4 regions of the Actinoplanes ianthinogenes genome follow, and region 2 is predicted to be linked to each of the others. Evidence: riboswitches for the same ligand, from Rfam matches in the RefSeq annotation. Region 2 holds a riboswitch; each other region holds the start of a gene.
What was found. Region 2 has a riboswitch for cyclic di-AMP ahead of Aiant_RS35890 (C40 family peptidase). Riboswitches for the same ligand answer to the same signal wherever they lie in the genome.
Positions count from the first base shown of each region.

Region 1 (3,198 bases), 2.7 Mb from region 2:
TCGCCTACAGCTTGCGGGCGGTGATCTCGAAGCCGGCGGTCCGGAGCCTGCTCACCAGCGCGTCGCCGATGCCGGTGGCCGGGGTGAGGACGCCACCCTCCGAGGCCGGCAGCGCGTCCCGGTCCAGGGCCAGCGCCAGCGCCGACTCCCCGAGCATCACCGCGGTCGCCGCGTAACCCGGGTCGCCCTTGGCACGGACCCGGGACGTGTACCGGGCCCCGGTGGTCGTCGTGGTGAAGATGTCCATGGTGAAGTGGCCGGTCTGCTGCGTCTTCTCGCTCGGGCCGTCGCCGGGCTTGGGCAGCAGCCGGTCCAGCAGGAAGCGGGTGGGCGGCACCGCGAGGCCGGCGATCAGCGCGCCCAGGCCCAGCTTGGTGCCGATCGCCAGGACCGGGGAGAGCGGCGACGCGCCGACGCTCATCGCCTCGCGATACTTGAAGCCGCGACCGTAGGCCCAGCCGCGCAGCGCGTTGCTGCGCCGCACCACCCGGGTGTTGTAGGACGCCATCACGAACGGGGCGAGCCGCCCGCGCAGCTTCGGATCCACTTCGGAGGCGGGGAAGGTGTCCAGGTCGCTCTGCCGGCCGAGTTTCGGCTCGGCGTGCCGGTCCGGGCTCAGCGAGTACGGGCTGCCCGCCACCTTGCGCAGCGACGGATCCTTTTTCAGTACGTCCACCTGGTTCCGCATCGAGTCGATCGTCCCGCCGCTCACCCCGCCGCGCATGCTGGTCACCACCAGCGTCGTCTCGGTGAGTTCGCCCGCTGCGTCCTGTTCGACCTGCTGGTGCAGGACGTGCACCCCGATGTCGGACGGGATGGAGTCGAAGCCGCAGGAGTGGACGATCCGCGCACCGGTGCTCCGGGCGAGCTCGTGGTTCTCGTCGATGCTGTCCCGGGCGAACAGCACCTCACCGGTCAGATCCACGTAGTCGGTGCCGGCCGCGGCGCAGGCGTGCGCAAGCGGGCGTCCGTATTTCGCATAGGGACCCACCGTGGTGATGACCACGCGGGCACGAGCGGCCAGGCTGGTCAGCGCCTCGGTGTCCGCGGCATCGGCGATCAGGACCGGCCAGTCGACGTTCAACCGGGACTTGACGTCGGCCAGTTTCGCCGCGGAGCGGCCGGCCAGGGCGATGCGGGTGCCGGCCGGCGCGTATCCGGCGAGGTGTTTCGCCACCAGGGCGCCGACGAAGCCGGACGCGCCGTAGACGACGACGTCGAAGTCTCGGGAGAGATCGCTCATGGTCGGAGATTGTGCACCCTATGCCGGGCTCGTAGGCAACCCGTCGGTAACAAACATCGCGGCATGCAGCCACAACGCCGGCTCCGCTTGCCGAATCTCCACAAAGCAGGTCGAAACTCTAAAAAGCAGTGAAGCTTTACCCACTCCGGACCCCGCCAATCCTGTCGCCGCCCGATTTCCCTCAAAAGACGGACCACCGTGGTGGCAAATCCCGACGCGGCCTGAGAACTCGGGGAGTTATTCACACAAAGGAAGATCAAAGCGGCTAATTTGTGAGAACAAAGTCACCGGCCCCGCTTCCGGACTTGGTCAGTTCCGTGAGGCGGTGGCTACCGTCGACAGTCCGCCATCGCGGACACCGTGGCCGGAACGCCGAGTCCTGCCTGCTGGTCACGGTCAACAACCCACAGGCATGGAGCGGGGGACCCACAGTTCCTCGGCGCGCTCTCCGGAGTGCGCCTCGGGGTGAAGCCGCACCTGACGCGGCCGGGCTCCTCGGCCCGAACCCGACAGCTCACCTCGCAGGCGTGGAGGAAAACTTCATGCTTCACCTGAACAAGCGGGTTCGTCGTGTCCTCTCCCGGCGAGCCCAGTATCCGCGTGCGCTCAAGCGCACTCTCGGCCTCGCCGTGGCCGGCCTGGCCGGCGCCGTCGGTCTGCTGGCCGTCGAGGCTTCCCCGGCCAGCGCCACCCCGAACGTGAACTGGGACGCTGTAGCCCAGTGCGAATCCGGTGGAAACTGGCGCATCAACACCGGGAACGGCTATTACGGCGGTTTGCAGTTCAGCCGCAGCACCTGGCGCGCGCACGGTGGCGCGCAGTACGGCTCCACCGCCAACCTCGCGTCCAAGAGCGAGCAGATCCTGGTCGCCGAACGGGTACTCCGCAACCAGGGCATCGGCGCCTGGCCCACCTGCGGGCGGCGTGGCCTCACCAAGGCCCGCAAGAGCACGTCGGTGAGCCCGTACCGCCTCGCGTCGTACACGACACCGCTCAAGGCCACCCGCACATACGTGGTGAGGCGCGGCGACACCCTTTCCGGCATCGCCGCGCGTTACCACGTCAAGGGCGGGTGGAAGGCGTTGTATCGCGCCAACGCGAGCCGGCTGAGCAGCCCGAACCGGCTGCGGGTGGGTCAGCGCCTGGCCTTCTGAGATCAGGATCGGCCCAGCTCCGGGTGGTCGAGCACCCGGAGCCACGAGCCGTCGGGCTGGCGGCGGACGACCTGTGCCCGCGCCCCGGCCCCGTCTCTCGGCGGGGTCGAGGTGAGGGCCAGGTCGCCGCTGATCAGCGTGGGCAGCGGCGCCTCGGGCTCGAACGCCGGCATTTTCGGCAGCAGGTCGGCCCAGAGCTTCTGGATCGCGGCGCGGCCGACCGTCTCGCTGCCGGGTGGATAGGCCATCACGGCATCCTCCTCATAGAGCAGCGCCAGGCCTTCGGCGTCTTTCGCATTCGCCCGCTCGACGAACAAACGGGTCAGGTCCTCGGGATGCATTGCTTTCTCACGGTCTGCTTTCTCGCGGTCGCTCATGACTCCACCCTGCCGCGCGCGGCTCCACAAGTCCAACGAATGGTTTTCATACCAACTACAATCGCCACTCATGGATCTGCGGCAGCTGGAATACTTCGTCGCGGTCGCCGAGACCGGCAGCTTCACCCGGGCCGCGGCGCGCGTGCACATCACCCAGTCCGGCGTGAGCGCCCAGATCAAGGCGCTGGAGCAGGAGCTGGGCGCGGAGCTGTTCGACCGCGGCAGCCGGGTCGCGCGGCTCACCGAGGCCGGCTCCGCGGCGCTCAAGCACGCCCGGGCCGCGCTCGATTCGACCCTCGACCTGCGGGACGCGATCGACGACGTCAAGGGGCTGATCCGGGGCCGGCTGACCATCGGGATGGTGACCGGGTGCGAGGTCGCGCCGCTGTTCGACGCGCTCGCCGCGTTCCACCGGGAGCATCCG
Region 1 covers NZ_AP023356.1:5,295,227-5,298,424, reverse strand. The annotation lists gene Aiant_RS23915 (saccharopine dehydrogenase family protein) at 5-1,243, opposite strand; cyclic di-AMP (ydaO/yuaA leader) riboswitch at 1,612-1,786, shown strand; gene Aiant_RS23910 (LysM peptidoglycan-binding domain-containing protein) at 1,786-2,397, shown strand; gene Aiant_RS23905 (YybH family protein) at 2,400-2,738, opposite strand; gene Aiant_RS23900 (LysR family transcriptional regulator) at 2,845-3,198, shown strand, end outside.
Region 1: it holds a riboswitch for cyclic di-AMP, as region 2 does, so the genes downstream of both, Aiant_RS23910 (LysM peptidoglycan-binding domain-containing protein) here and Aiant_RS35890 (C40 family peptidase) in region 2, are expected to answer to the same signal.

Region 2 (3,198 bases):
GAAGAACGCGAGCATCCCCTCGATCGCGAGGGTCGGCCCGAACACGTCGCCGTAGAACTTGGCGAACGCGCTCCAGCCGAGCCCGAACTGGAACTCCTGGACGAGCCCGGTGACGACGCCGACCGCGAACGTGACGATCAGCAGCTTGCCGACGAATTTCGTCAGCTCCTGATACTTGCGATTCTCCGTCCGCAACCAGGTCAGATGCAGTCCCGCCGCAGTCGCCGACAGGCTGATCGACAGCGGCACGAACAGGTAGTGATAGATCGTCACGACGGCGAATTGCAGCCGGGTCAGGTCGAGCACGTCCATCGGGAAGCCCCCTCTACGACTCTTCGTAGTAGATACTACGAGACGTAGTACTACCGGCTCTAGTAGGATGGGTCACATGGCACTAGGCGATCTCGAACGCGAGGTCATGACGCAGCTCTGGGATGCTCCGGAGGCGCTGACCGTCCGGCAGGTGCACGAAAGAATCAGCCAAAACCGCGACTTGGCATATACGACCGTCATGACGGTCCTGGACCGTCTCGCGAAAAAAGAGCTCGTTGTCCAAATAAAAGCGGACAAAGCTTATAAGTACGCCGCCGCGCAGACTCGCGAGGAGATGACGGCGGCGCTCATGATGGACGCCCTGAGCGCCTCCCCCGATCAGGACGCCGCGCTGGCATACTTCCTCGGTCAGCTGCCCCCCGGCGCGATCCAAGCCGCCCTGGACGCCACACCGAAAGAGACGTGACCGCACTCATCCTCGGAGCCCTCGGGCTGACGCTCTCGCTGGTCGTCCCGGGCATCCTGGCCGGCGCCCGCTGGCCCGACCGCGCGCCGGTCGCCGCCGTCCTGCTCTGGCAGGCCCTCACCCTGACCGCGGTGCTCTGCGCCCTCGGGGTGGTGCTGGCCGCCCCGGAGGAGCTGACCCGGGCGGCCGGCGCCGACCACCCGTGGACCGTCGCGGCGCTGATCTTCTCCCTCGCGGTGGCGGCCACCATCGTGATCCGGCTGCTGATCTCGCTGATCAAGGTCTCGGCGCGGGCACGCGCCCGGCGCGAGCGGCACCGGATGCTCGCCGATCTGCTCGACCGCGCCGAACGGCACCGGGAGCTGGGCGGCGCCGAGGTGCGGGTGCTCGACGGGGCGCTGCCGCTGGCGTACTGCGTGCCCGGCCGGGAGCCGCGGGTGGTGCTCAGCGACGCGGTGCTGCGGATTCTGGACCGGTCGCAGGTGGACGCCGTGCTGGCACACGAGCAGGCGCACCTGCGGCACCGGCACGAGCTGGTGATGGAGTCGTTCACCGCGTTCTATCAGGCGGTGCCGCGACCGCTGCGCTCCCGGGCGCCGCTCGACGCGGTGCACCTGCTGCTCGAGATGGTGTCCGACGACGCCGCCCGGCGCCGGGTCGGTGCGGCCCCACTGCGCGCCGCGCTGGCCCGGTTGTCCGACGCCGTACCCCTCGCGGAGGAGGCCCCGGCCGACCCGGCGGGTGAATCCCGCTCCCGCAGGCTCGACCGGCTGACCGGTCCGGCGCCCACCTCGAGGACGCTCTCGGTGCTCGCCGGGGTCGCCGCCGCCGGTCTCCTGGTGTTACCTACCGTGATCCTGGTGGTGCCCTGGCTTGGGCAGGCCCTGGACGCGTGGCCATTTCGCTCACTCTGAGTATTGGAAGGTGTGCGGGCGGTTTCGCCGCGCGGGCAAGCTTCATTTGCCTGCATGATCCGAGTACGGTGGTCCCCGGTTCGGCAGCCCCCCATCGTCCATCCGGCCGATCTGACGAGCCACCGCCTAATCGCCGGAGACGGCGAGCCGGGGACCCAGGTGTGTGGGGTGAAGCCATCGCAACGGTGGCCGGGCGTGCTTCCCGCCCGAACCCGTCAGCTAACCCGGTCGGCGGCCGAGTGGAAGAAAGGACAACGCACCTACGTGAAGCGCGTACTAGGCGGCCTGCTCGCCGCGGTTGCCGCCGCCGGACTCGTTCTCACCGGACCCGTCGTTGCCCACGCCACGCCCTCGCCGTCCAGCGTCGAGGACCAGATCGACAAGCAGTGGAACGAACTCGAGCCGGTGATCGAGGACTACAACGACACCCACGGGAAGCTGCTCAAGCTGCAGAAGCAGCAGAAGCAGCTGAACAAGACGCTCGCCCCGCTGCAGAAACAGGTCGACGTGGCGCTGGCGGAGGTGCGCGGGCTCGCGTCCGACGCCTACATGCAGGGTCCGCCGAGCGCCATGGGCGCGATCCTGGGCGGTTCGCCGAACGATCTGACCGAGAAGCTCTCGCTTCTCGAGCAGCTGGCCGCCAACCGCCGGGAGTCGATCAGCAGCGTCGTGACGCTGCGCGACAAGTACGCCGCTGACAAGGAGAAACTGGACGCCCTGGCGACCGAGATCGCCACTCGGGACACCGACCTCAAGACCAAGAAGTCGGCGATCGAGAAGGAGATCACCTCCCTCCAGAAGCTGCGGCTCAAGGCGTACGGCGACACCGACGACGGTCCGTACAAGACCGGCCCGTGCCCGGTCGACTACACCAACGACATGGGTGGCCGGGCCGCGCAGCGGGCCTGCGACCTGATCGGCAAGCCCTACGTCTTCGGTTCCGAGGGCCCGAACAGCTACGACTGCTCGGGTCTGACGAAAGCGGCGTGGGCGGCCGTCGGCGTGCATCTCGAGCACTACACGAAGGATCAGTGGGGTTCCGGGAAGTCGGTGAGCCGGAGCGAGTTGAAGCCGGGTGACCTGGTCTTCTACTACTCCGACGTGCACCACGTGGCCATCTACATCGGTGGCGGCATGGTGGTGCACGCGCCGCACACGGGCGACCACGTGCGGATGGCGACGATCGATCGCGGGCCGATCGCCGGCTATCGCCGGCCCGCGGGCTGACCCTCCGGTCCAGGTATCCGAACCGCTCCCGGCCCGCGCCGGGAGCGGTTCGCTTTTCAGACCCTTTGCGTACGGCGGGAAGCGCCGGTCAGCACCTTTCGCAACAGCGCCGCCAGTTGCTCGCGCTCTCCCGCGCTCAGGGGCGCCAGTAACTCGTCCTGGATCGCCGCCGCCCGCTCCGCGAGGTCCCGCGACCGCTCCTGACCGGTCTCGGTCACCGTGATGACGTTGCGCCGCCGGTCGCCGGGGTCGGGGGAGCGGGCCACATATCCGTCCTCCTCCAGCTCGTTGAGCGCGCCGACCAGGTCGCTGAGGTGG
Region 2 covers NZ_AP023356.1:7,968,403-7,971,600, forward strand. The annotation lists gene Aiant_RS35875 (cytochrome ubiquinol oxidase subunit I) at 1-312, opposite strand, end outside; gene Aiant_RS35880 (BlaI/MecI/CopY family transcriptional regulator) at 389-739, shown strand; gene Aiant_RS35885 (M56 family metallopeptidase) at 736-1,653, shown strand; cyclic di-AMP (ydaO/yuaA leader) riboswitch at 1,767-1,902, shown strand; gene Aiant_RS35890 (C40 family peptidase) at 1,918-2,880, shown strand; gene Aiant_RS35895 (MarR family winged helix-turn-helix transcriptional regulator) at 2,937-3,198, opposite strand, start outside.

Region 3 (3,198 bases), 2.9 Mb from region 2:
GCATCCAGGCGGTGATGGCGGCCGAGACCGGTCACCTGGAGCTGGCCCACGACTACCTGGGCGAGGCCGCCCTGATGGACCTGCACGACCTGCACCAGAACGCGCGCGACGGCGTGCACGTGGCGTCGCTGGCCGGCTCGTGGATCGCGCTGGTCGCCGGCCTCGGCGGGATGCGTGACTTCAACGGCCAGCTGTCGTTCGCGCCGCGGCTGCCCAGCCGGATCAACAACCTGGACTTCTCGCTGCTCTGGCGGGGTCTGCGGCTGCGGGTCAACGTCACCGCCGACGAGGTGACCTACTCGCTGCGCAACGGCGGCGGGTCGGCCCGGCTCACGCTGCTGCACCACGGCAAGGAGATCGAGGTCACCCAGGTGCGCCCGGTGACCATGGCGATCCCGTCGGCCGGGCCGGTCGGCCCGTCGCCGTCGCAGCCGGCCGGGCGGGCTCCGGTGCGGCGCGCGACCCCGCACTGACGTCCTGACGCGAAAGCCCCCGTTTCCCGAGGAGGGAAGCGGGGGCTTTTCGGTACGAGAGCCCGATTACAGCAGCGACACGTGCACGTGGTCGGTGTGGTCACTCGGACCGTGATACGCGTGCCAGTTGTTGGTCGCGGGGAACCAGATCTGCTTGTACCAGATCACGTAATAGATCCCGAGCCGGTCGGCGTTGCGCACCAGGAACGCGGTGAGGTCGTTGCCGTACCGCATCATCTTGGCGTTGCCGGTCGCCGAGGAGAACCCGCTCTTCTGCAGGGACCAGTCGCAGGCCCGGCCTTTCGGGTGCTCGAACGGGCCACCGTTGCGGTGGCAGCCGACGAACATGTTGAAGCCGGCCTTCTTCACCTCGTTGTAGAGGTGCAGCGTGCGCTTGGTGATGCAGCCGTCGGTCGTCGGGTCCTTCTGGTTGCAGGACTCCGGCGAGAAGCCGCCGTCGGAGTTGCGCGGCGCCGGAGCGGCCGTCTTCGAGGTCGCGTCGACGAAGCCGGCGGTGATGGTCTTGTTGATGCCGGTGCCGCCGCCGAGCAGCTCGAGCTGGTCCTCGGCCGAGTCGTGCAGTTTCTGCTGGACGCCGAGCTGCTGCTCCTCGTTCTTGACCTCGGCGTCGAGCCGGGTCTTGTCCGCGGTGATGTCCTGGAGCAGGGTGTTCAGCTCGTGCAGTTTCTCGTCGTGCAGCTTGTTGATCTCCTCCAGCGAGACCGCCTTGTCCAGGAAGTCCGTGGAGTCGTTCGCCCGGAGCAGGAAGCTCAGCGAGCTGAGGTTGCCGACCTGGTACTGCTGCTTGGCGATCGCGTTGACCTCGGGAACCAGCTGATCACGCCGGGCCTCCGCGGTCTTGATCTGAGCGGCCAGCTCCTTCTGGGTCTTCTTCGACTTCGCCACCGCGGCTTTCGCGTTGACGTACCGGCGGTTCGTCGCCTCGATCTGGTCGGAGAGGTCGCCGTCGCCGTCGCCTTCATCGGCGGTCGTCGGGTTGCCGCCTGGTGCGGCATGAGCCGGGGTGACCGGTGCCACGAATATGGCGGCAGCCACCAACGGCGCCAGGGCAAGCGTCAGCCACCGGCGGGGACGTGCGGTCATCAACAATCCTTCCTTGTCACCGCCGACCGGGTTAGCTGACGGGTTCGGGACGGAAGCTATCCCTACCGCATATAGCGGATTCACCCCAACTACCTGGTTCCCCGGCTCACCTTTCGGTGATTGGGCGGCGGCCTGCCGGCAACTCGGGGGCGGTGCCGTCCTGGCAGGACCGGCGGCCAGTTTACCTGAGATATCTCGGTACATCAGCGTCCGGAAAACGGCCAAAATTGTTACCGCACAACGACTTTCCGTAATCGCATCACGACTCGTGACCGGGCCGTCGCAATGGGTACGAGAACTGTCGATTCGTCGATCCGCTGGGGTATGGTCGTCGCGGTTCCCGCGCGGGGACCGCCGCCTAATCGCATAACGAGCGAGCCGGGGATCCACCTTTCTTCCGGGGCGAATCCGCATCACGCGGTAGGGACTTCCTTCATCCCGAGCCCGTCAGCTAACCCGGCCGGCGGCCGACGGAAGGAAACAGCCAGTGCAGCATGTGACTGCGCGGCGACGATGGGCGGCCTTTCTAGCGCTCCTGGTCGCCGCATGCGGGATCGCCGGTGTCGCCGGCCCGGCGGCTGCCGCGCCGCGTCCGCTGACCGCGCCGGGCGAGTCCGGCGACGACGGCGAGGGCGGCGCGAAAGCCCTGCTCGACAAGCTCAACGAGGCCTCGAAAGGCTACGTCGACGCCAAGGCCAAGCTCGCGAAATCCAAGCAGCAGCAGACCAGCCTCGCCGCCGAGCTGAAGAAGCTGGACGCGGCCCTCGGCCCCCAGCAGGCCGCGCTCAACAAGTACGCCCAGCAGGCTTACACGATGGGCCGGCTCGGCCCGCTCAGCGCGATGCTCGGCGCCGACTCGTCGGCCGGCTTCCTGGACCGGGCCCAGCTGCTGACCACCGTGGCGGCCCGGCAGAACCAGGCGATCGCCGACCTGAAGAACACCCGCACCGACCGCCAGACGGCCAAGACCGGCATCGACGCGGCCATCGTCGACCAGCAGAAGCAGGTCAACGTGATGGCCAAGCGCAAGGCGCAGGCCGAGCAGGCGCTCAAGGACGCGAACCAGGGCGGGGACTCCGGTGACGCGGGTTCCAGCGGCGGCAGCGCGGACGCCGACAAGCCCTCCGGCGACCTGGACGGCAAGTGCGTGCCGGACCCGACGACGGACGGCTGCATCAGCCCACGCCTGCTGTTCGCGATGAAGCAGGCGCAGAAGGCCGGTTTCACCCGGTACGTCGCCTGCTACCGGCCGCAGAACAGCGGGGAGCATCCGAAGGGACGGGCCTGCGACTTCGCCGCCGACAAGAACGGGTTCGGCGGGGTGGCGACCGGGGCCAGCAAGACCTACGGGACCAACCTGGCGAACTACTTCATCCACAACTCGGACACGCTGGGCGTGCTCTACGTGATCTGGTTCAAGCGGATCTGGCTGCCGAGCAGTGGATGGAAGTCGTACAGCGGGGCGGGCGGCACGCCGTCGACCGACCACACGAACCACGTGCACCTGTCGGTGACGTAAATCTCAAACCCGCTTTTCGGTACGGCCGGCGCGCGCAGGCCGTACCGAAAAAGGGAATTTCAGGCGGGGAGCAGGCGGTGCCCGGCCATCTCGAGCTCGCCC
Region 3 covers NZ_AP023356.1:5,097,807-5,101,004, forward strand. The annotation lists gene Aiant_RS22985 (glycoside hydrolase family 65 protein) at 1-473, shown strand, start outside; gene Aiant_RS22990 (coiled-coil domain-containing protein) at 540-1,577, opposite strand; cyclic di-AMP (ydaO/yuaA leader) riboswitch at 1,583-1,714, opposite strand; cyclic di-AMP (ydaO/yuaA leader) riboswitch at 1,923-2,059, shown strand; gene Aiant_RS22995 (coiled-coil domain-containing protein) at 2,065-3,096, shown strand; gene Aiant_RS23000 (hypothetical protein) at 3,156-3,198, opposite strand, start outside.
Region 3: it holds a riboswitch for cyclic di-AMP, as region 2 does, so the genes downstream of both, Aiant_RS22990 (coiled-coil domain-containing protein) here and Aiant_RS35890 (C40 family peptidase) in region 2, are expected to answer to the same signal.

Region 4 (3,198 bases), 1.4 Mb from region 2:
GATCAGCAGGTTGCCCCGGTCGCCGTAGGTGGAGAGCAGATCCGGGTAGATCCAGACGATCCGCAAGGTGCTGTCGTTCATGCCTTGACCTCGGTCTTGGTGTTAATTGACACGGTCGAGCACCGCGCGGATGTCCTGGAACGCCGTGTAGTTGGCGATCACCTCGAGGCGGCCGGGCGGGACCGCGGCCAGCGCCTCGTCGAAGGTGTTTACGTGCTGGAACGGCACCCGGTTCACTTCCAGCCGGACGGCCAGGTCGAACGCCCGGTCGCCGGTGATCAGCACGCGCCGGTCGCGCAGCGGGGCGAAGTCGACGTCCCACAGCCACGAGGTGTCCAGCCCGTCGGGGTCCCGCGCGTTGATCGAGAGCAGCGTCGGCGCCTGGTCGGCCATGTCGAACGCCTCCAGCCAGCTCGCCGGGTTCTTGGCGAGCAGCAGCCGGATGTTGCGGCCGTCCCGGTCGACCTGCGCGTACCGCCCCGCGATGGAGGTCACCCGGGAGAGTCGCGGGAGGGCCTCGATCGGGCGGACCCCGAACTCACCGGCGACCGCGAGGGCGGTGGCCGCGTTACCCAGGTTGACCTTGCCGGGGAGCTGGAGCTTGACCAGGTGCCAGTCGCCGCGCGGGTCGATGACGCCGTCCTCCTCGACCACCCACTGCGGGGTCGGCCGGCGCAGCGGGCAGCCGGTGCACCACCAGTCACCGTTCGCCCGCTCGATCGGGTGGCCGCTCTCCGGGCAGACGAACGAGTCGTCGTGCCAGCGCTGACCGGCGCTGAACCACGTGGTCTGCGGGCTGCTGACGGCTGCCCAGACCACCATCGGGTCGTCCGCGTTGGCCACCACCCGGATCTCGGGGTGGCCGGCCAGCGCGGTCTTCCACAGCTGCGCCATCATCGCCACCTCCTTCGCCCGGTCGAGCTGGTCGCGGGAGAGGTTGAGCAGGGCCACCACCTTGGGCCGGGTGGAGTCGATCACCTGGGCCAGGTAGTGCTCGTCGACCTCCAGCACGGCGAACGGGGTGTGTCCCTCTTTCGCCAGGGCCGAGGTGTGGCCGGTGGGCATGTTCGCCCCGTAGCCGTTGGTGGCGACCCGGCCGAGCACGCCGACCGCGGCCGCGGTGAGCCGGGTGGTGGTGGTCTTGCCGTTGGTGCCGGACACCAGGGCGACGGCGCGCCCGGACGACAGGTGGGCCAGCAGGTCCGGATCGATCTTGAGGCCGATCCAGCCGCCGATCACCGAACCGTCGCCGCGTCCCGCGGCCCTGGAGAGCGCGGCCGCGGTCTTCGACGCGGTGGTCGCGACTATGGCCCGCAGGGGCATCTTCCCGTCCGTCACGCCAGCGAGGGTACCGGACCCCGGGGTTACGTCGCGTTGCCGGAAGGCACCCACCACCGTTGCTGTGGCCCTCCTCCCATCGGATTACCACGTTTGCGCCGGTGCCCTGACGTTTCGGGGTTCCTAATGGGTTACCACCCGAGAAATTGTGTGTTCTGGTTCACTTCCCTATTTCGACGGAATGTAGTCGGATGAATGCAATCGGTGATGACATTTGTCTTGCGGAGCGAACAAATGGGACAGCGTCCGTCATGCCAAACACGGTGTGTGACTGAATCGCACCTGACGATCATGGGCGAATTCAGGTACCAAAGATTCGCCGGCAGCAACCGCTCGCCGGTCGCGACGATCCGGTTCACGCCGAGCCCTGCCCCGGGCCGGTCGACGCGAACGCCCAAGCACCAGAACAGCTGACAAGGCATCAGGGGGCAGGGACGGGGGACCCATTTACCGGTCCGCGCCGGCGCCGCACGCCCCACGGCGGCGCCATCGGTCGGACCTTGGGGTGAAGCCACCACGGTGGCCGGGCAAGCCTTCCCGCCCGAACCCGACAGCTAACCTCGCAGGCGTGCCGGAGGGATCTCTCAACCGTGCACGAACACAGTTCGAGCCGGGGCCGCCGCATGTCCGGCGCCGGTACCGTCGCACTGTCCCTGGGCCTCTGCCTCTGCGCCGGCCAGCTCATCGGAGCTTCCCCCGCGGTCGCGTCCACCACGCAGGCCGCGAGCACGACCGCCGGCACGGCGGCCGCTGCGGCGAAGGTCACGCCCAAGTTGACCGCCTCGGTCAACACCCGGAGCCTCGCCTGGGGCTCCACTCTCAAGGTCACCGCCAAGGTCATCGACCCGCGCACCGGCAAGGTCGCCAAGGGCACGGTCCGGCTTCAGGCCTGGCGGACCAACAAGTGGGTCACCTGGGACACCGAGACCGTGAAGAGCGGTGCGGTCACCCTGGCGGCCCGTCCGACCTCCAAGGGCGTCGGTTCCGGCGTCTACGTCCGCACGCTCTTCACCGGCAGCGGCTACAACCAGGCCGCCTCCACCAAGGTCAAGATCTCGGTCAAGTCGAGCGGCGCCAAGATCCTCGCCGAGGCGAAGAAGCACAAGGGCGCGCTCTACCTGTTCGGCGCCGCCGGGCCCAAGCGGTTCGACTGCTCCGGGTTCACCAAGTACGTGTACAAGAAGGCGGCCGGCAAGAACCTGCCGCACAAGGCGAACTCGCAGCAGAAGTACGGCAAGGCGGTCAGCAAGTCGCACAAGCGGGTCGGCGACCTGATCGTCTTCCGCTCCGGGTCGTACGGCTACCACGCGGGCATCTACGCGGGCGGCGGCTACATGTACGACTCGCCGCACACCGGCGCGCGTGTCGGGAAGCACAAGATCTACGGCAGTAACTACGTCGTGCGGCGTCTCGTCGCCTGATGCCGGGCGCCGGCGCCTCCGTGAGTCGCCAGCGCCCTAGTAAGTAAGGAAACACCGCCAGTGGGGCGCGACCCGGTTCGGGTCGCGCCCCACTGGCGTTCCCGGTGCGGCACGGGCGGCCGGTCGCGGTCCGCGCCCCGCCTTCTGATCGCTGACCGGTTTCCGGTACGACCGCAGCGCCACGGCCCGGGCCGGCTCTCCACCCCTCACCGGCGGGATCCGTCCACATGGGCGCCGCCGGACCCTCCACTTTCGGCGCGGGCGACCCTCCACAAGTCCCGGCGGGAGCCTCCACTCTCCTCCACCGGGGTCCTCCACTCTCCTCCACCGGGGTCCTCCACTTCTCTCCCCGCCGCACTCCACAACCCTCCCCAAGCGGCTGAACAGTGCTTTTCGGGCGGAGTTATCGACCCTCCTGCGCCGGATGTCGGAAACCGGA
Region 4 covers NZ_AP023356.1:6,615,678-6,618,875, forward strand. The annotation lists gene Aiant_RS30145 (type 1 glutamine amidotransferase) at 1-81, opposite strand, end outside; gene Aiant_RS30150 (Mur ligase family protein) at 103-1,323, opposite strand; cyclic di-AMP (ydaO/yuaA leader) riboswitch at 1,793-1,922, shown strand; gene Aiant_RS30155 (C40 family peptidase) at 1,929-2,759, shown strand.
Region 4: it holds a riboswitch for cyclic di-AMP, as region 2 does, so the genes downstream of both, Aiant_RS30155 (C40 family peptidase) here and Aiant_RS35890 (C40 family peptidase) in region 2, are expected to answer to the same signal.